Regions from separate parts of the Curtobacterium sp. DN_7.5 genome, predicted to be linked through region 1. Evidence: riboswitches for the same ligand, from Rfam matches in the RefSeq annotation. Region 1 holds a riboswitch; the other holds the start of a gene.

Region 1 (2,383 bases):
CGACGTCCGACCGACCGCCCGGGAACCCGACCCCGGTCACCGGTCGCCGTCCGACGCCTCGGTGGCGACCCGGGCCCCACGCACGACGTCATCGGGGGTGAGGGTCGCCAGGCGGTCGAGGAACACGGGCTGGAACGTGCCGGGACCGCCGGCGTCCCGCGCCGCGAGCTCGGCCGCGAGGGTGTGCACGACGGTCGCGGCCACCGCGGCCTCCCCGGCGTCCGCCGCGACCGAGGCGAAGGCGGCGACGGCGGCGCCGAGCGCGCACCCACCGCCCGTGATCCGCGTGAGCAGCTCCGTGCCGTTGGCCACCCGCACGACGGTGCCGTCGGGGGTGACCAGCAGGTCGACCGGACCCGACACGGCGATCGCGCCCACGTGCCTCCCGACCGATGCCCGAGCGACGGACCGGGCGTCGTCCGCATCGGCCGTGGCATCGGTGCCACGGCCACCGGCCGCACCGTCGAGCAGCGCCAGGACCTCGGAGGCGTTCCCGCGCAGCACGGTCGGACGGAGCGCCAGCAGCTCCCGGGCGAGGGCCGTCCGCACCGGCAGCGCCCCGACCGCCACCGGGTCGAGGACCCACGGCGTCCCCGCGTCCGTCGCGGCGGTCGCTGCCTCGACGGCGGCGTCCCGAGCCTCCTCGTGCGGGGTGCCGGTGTTCACGAGCAGCCCGTCCGCCACCCGGGCGAAGGGTCCGGCCTCGGTGCGGACGTCGACCATCGCCGGCGACGCCCCGAGCGCGAGGAGCACGTTCGCCGTGACGTTCTGCACCACGGTGTTCGTGACGCACTGGACCAGCGGGGCACGGGCACGGAGGGCCTCGAGGAGGTCTGCCGTCCGGCGGACGAGGTCCGGCGCGGCGGTCGTGGGTACGGGCGCAGCAGTGTGCATGGACGATCCCTTCGCGAGTACGAGCTCGAGCAGGTTCGACGGGTGTGATCTCAGCCGCGGTCGCGGCACCCCGTGTCTCGAGCGTCACCGTACACGACGCCGCGCGACACCGACGGACACACGGCCAGGCGCATGTGGGAAGGTGGAGCGGTGCCCGACGTCCCTGGTGTGAACCGTCTCTCCGGTGCGGACCGTGGCCCCGGCGCGGACCGTGCGACGCCGCCCGGGCCGCCTCCCGGCCCCCGTGACCCCGGCGACGCCTGGGCGGTCGGCCCCGACGGCACGAAGGCGTGGGGACGCTTCGGCGCCGCCGGCCTCCTCGTCGACGACGGCTCCGGCCGCGTGCTCCTGCAGCACCGCGTCGAGTGGAGCCACCACGGCGGCACCTGGGGCATCCCCGGCGGCGCCCGGCACCAGGGCGAGGACGCCGTCACCGGCGCACTCCGCGAGTCCGCCGAGGAGGCAGGCGTCCCGCACGACGGCGTCGACCTGCGCCACACCGCGGTCCTCGACCTCGGGTTCTGGACCTACACGACCGTCGTCGGGCGCGCCTCCCGGCCGTTCGAACCGGTCATCGCGGACCGGGAGAGCCTCGCGCTCTCCTGGATCCCGGTCGACGAGGTCGCCGACCTCCCGCTGCACCCCGGCTTCGGTGCCTCCTGGCCGACGCTGCGCGCCGCCCTCGACACGACGCCGCACGTCGTCGTCGACGCGGCCAACGTCGTCGGCAGCCGACCGGACGGCTGGTGGCGGGACCGCGCCGGCGCGGCCGCGACGCTCGTCGCGGGCGTCGACGCGCTCGCTACGGACGGGATCGCCGCGTCCGGACTCGACCTGCCGTTCGCGCGCTGGTGGCCACGGTGGACCGTGGTGCTCGAAGGGGAGGCCCGGCTCGCCCCCGACACGGCCGCCCACGGCGTCGAGGTGGTCCGGGCACCCGCTTCGGGTGACGACGCGATCGTCGCAGCGGCCGAGCGGGCGCTCGCCGAGGGCGATGCCCCCGTGGTCGTCGTCACGGCGGACCGTGAGCTGCGCTCGCGGGTCGAGGCGCTCGGCGCCGGTGCGCGCGGCCCGGCGTGGTTGCGCGACGCGTTGCCGGCGTGACGGACAGTGAGCGCACGCGCTGGCGACCGTCCCCGAGGTGCGCACGATCTCGCTCTGTCTCGTGGCAGTTCCGGTGCACGACCGTCGGGGTTCCGGAACCGGAACTGCCACCGACCGGAGGGAACGGTGCGTCGGGCCGCGCGCCGCGGCCGAGCCGGACCGAACCCGACCGAACCGAACCGAACCTGACCGAACCGGACCTGACCGAACCGGACCTGACCTGACCGGACCCGACCTGACCGGACTCGACCCGACCGGACCGGACTCGACCCGACCGGACCGGACTCGACCCGACCGGACCGGGGCCTGGACCGACCGTCGGGCCGGCGCCGGCGCGCTCAGGCCGGGATGTGCCTCCTGGACGACACCGTGATCGCGACCCACG
Region 2 (2,383 bases), 340 kb from region 1:
GTCGTCACGCCGAGCCGCTTCAGGTGTTCGATGACGGCCGGGTGCGCGACGCCGGCGTAGGTCCCGCGCTGCTCCTCCGGGACGTCCGGGTGGGTCTGGGTGAGGCCCTTGACGTGCGCCTCGTAGATCACCGTCTCGCCGTAGGGGACGCGCGGTGCGCGGTCGCCCTGCCAGTCGAAGAACGGGTTGATCACCACGCCCTTCATCATGTGCGGCGCGGAGTCCTGGTCGTCGGTGGAGTCCGGGTCGCCGAACGTGTACGAGAACAGCGCCTGGTCCCAGTCGATGTCGCCGCTCGTCGCCTTGGCGTACGGGTCGAGCAGGAGCTTCTTCGGGTTCGACCGCTGGCCGTTCGCCGGGTCGTACGGCCCGTGCACGCGGAAGCCGTACTCCTGCCCCGGGCCGACGTTCGGCAGGTAGGCGTGCCACACGTAGGCGTCCACCTCGACGAGGTCGACGCACTCCTCGTTGCCGTCGTCGTCGAACAGGCAGAGTTCGACGCGTTCCGCGGTCTCGCTGAACAGCGCGAAGTTCGTGCCACTGCCGTCGTATGTCGCGCCGAGCGGGTACGGGTTGCCGGGCCAGGTGTGCAAACGGTCCTCCAGGTGTGGGTGGCGCCAACATATCGGCGTGGCCTGCCCACGTCCGCAGACAAGCACCAGCCGTGCACGACCGAGTCGGATCGCCGACCTGTGGAGGAACCGCCGAGTAGCCTCGCGCGCATGGCCAACATCGTGAGTCAGATCGCAGACAAGGTGCGTCCCGTCGGGGTCAGCACGAACTACGGGGAGCCCGTCGAGGTCGGCGACCAGACGCTCATCCCGGTCTCCATCGCCTGGTTCGGCTTCGGCGGCGGCGGGGACGACGAGAACGGCGGCGGCGGCGGTGGCGGCGGCACGTCGATCCCGGTCGGCGCCTACGTGCGGCGTCCCGGCAAGGACCTCGAGTTCGAGCCGAACCTCGTCTCCCTGCTCGCGGTGAGCATCCCCGTGATCTGGGTGACCGGCACGGTCCTCCGCAAGCTGGTGCGCGTCCTCAAGAAGTAGCGGACGACTGCCGGGAGGCGCGTGGCGGCCCCGCCACGCGCCTCCCGGCCGTCCGCGCGCACCGCGCGCGGGTGACCCGCCGCGGGCAGTACACTGCTGGCACACACACGGGAGTCCGATCACCGGGCTGAGAGGGAGCGAACGGCGCTCCGACCGTCGAACCTGATCCGGATCATGCCGGCGCAGGGAGGAGTCACCACCATGCCTTCGCGCACCCAGTCAACCGTCCCCTCCGGCACGTCGACGCTGCCGACCCCCAGGCGCTCCCTGCGTTGGCGGGTCGTCGACATCGTCGTCGCGAGCGTCCTCGCCGTCGCGCTCGGCGTCGTCTTCAAGCTCTGGGACCTCGGCTACGAACCGATCAGCGTCGCACTCGGGCTCGTGCTCCCCGGCGCGCAGTCGCTCATCGGCGGCGTCTGGCTGCTCGCCGGACCGGTCGTGGCGATCGTCGTCCGGAAGCCCGGCGCCGCGCTCTACGGCGAGATCGTCGCCGCGTCCGTCGAGGCGCTCCTCGGCACCCAGTGGGGGTGGGGCACCCTCGAGGCAGGCCTCGTGCAGGGGCTCGGCGCCGAGGTCGTCCTCGCGCTCTTCCTCTACCGCGTGTACCGGCTGCCGGTCGTCGCGCTCGCCGGTGCGGCCGCCGGTCTCGCGCTCGGCATCAACGACTCGATCCTCTGGTACCCCGGCTACGCCACGGCGTTCAAGGTGGTCTACATCGTCTGCGCCGTCGTCTCCGGTGCGCTGATCGCTGGCGTCGGCTCCTGGTTCCTCGTCCGGGCGCTCGCCCGGACCGGCGTGCTGTCGTCGTTCGCCGCCGGACGCGAGCACAGCCGGCGCGCCCGCGCGTGACCGGCGCCGCCCGCATCGCGTTCGCAGGCTGGGGCTGGCGGTACCCGGAACGATCCGAGTGGGCCGTCCGTGGCGTCGACCTCGTCGTCGAGCCCGGCGAACGGGTCGCGGTCGTCGGGCCGTCCGGCGCCGGCAAGTCGACGCTGCTCCGAGCCGTCGCCGCCGTGCTGCCCGACGAACCCGACGCGACCGACGACACCGCCGCCGAGGTCGAGGGCACCCTGCTCGTCGACGGCGCCGACCCCCGCGACGCCCGCGGCCGGGTCGGCCTCGTCATGCAGGACCCCGAGGCGCACACGGTGATGTCGCGCATCGGCGACGACGTGGCCTTCGGCTGCGAGAACACCGGCGTCCCGCGCGACGAGACCTGGGAGCGGGTGCGATCAGCGCTCGAGGTCGTCGGCCTCGACCTCCCGCTCGACCGGTCGACGGCCGAGCTCTCCGGCGGCCAGCGACAGCGGCTGGCCCTCGCCGGCGTGCTCGCGATG

The links. Region 1 has a riboswitch for thiamine pyrophosphate ahead of thiM (hydroxyethylthiazole kinase). Riboswitches for the same ligand answer to the same signal wherever they lie in the genome.
Region 2: another riboswitch for thiamine pyrophosphate. It lies ahead of MON03_RS04640 (ECF transporter S component); the one in region 1 lies ahead of thiM (hydroxyethylthiazole kinase).

The regions. Positions count from the first base shown of each region.
Region 1 covers NZ_CP093378.1:1,320,450-1,322,832, forward strand. The annotation lists gene thiE (thiamine phosphate synthase) at 1-40, opposite strand, end outside; gene thiM (hydroxyethylthiazole kinase) at 37-894, opposite strand; TPP riboswitch at 883-977, opposite strand; gene MON03_RS06175 (NUDIX domain-containing protein) at 1,063-1,998, shown strand; gene MON03_RS06180 (MFS transporter) at 2,337-2,383, opposite strand, start outside.
Region 2 covers NZ_CP093378.1:982,668-985,050, forward strand. The annotation lists gene glgX (glycogen debranching protein GlgX) at 1-593, opposite strand, end outside; gene MON03_RS04635 (hypothetical protein) at 723-1,046, shown strand; TPP riboswitch at 1,144-1,253, shown strand; gene MON03_RS04640 (ECF transporter S component) at 1,248-1,895, shown strand; gene MON03_RS04645 (ABC transporter ATP-binding protein) at 1,892-2,383, shown strand, end outside.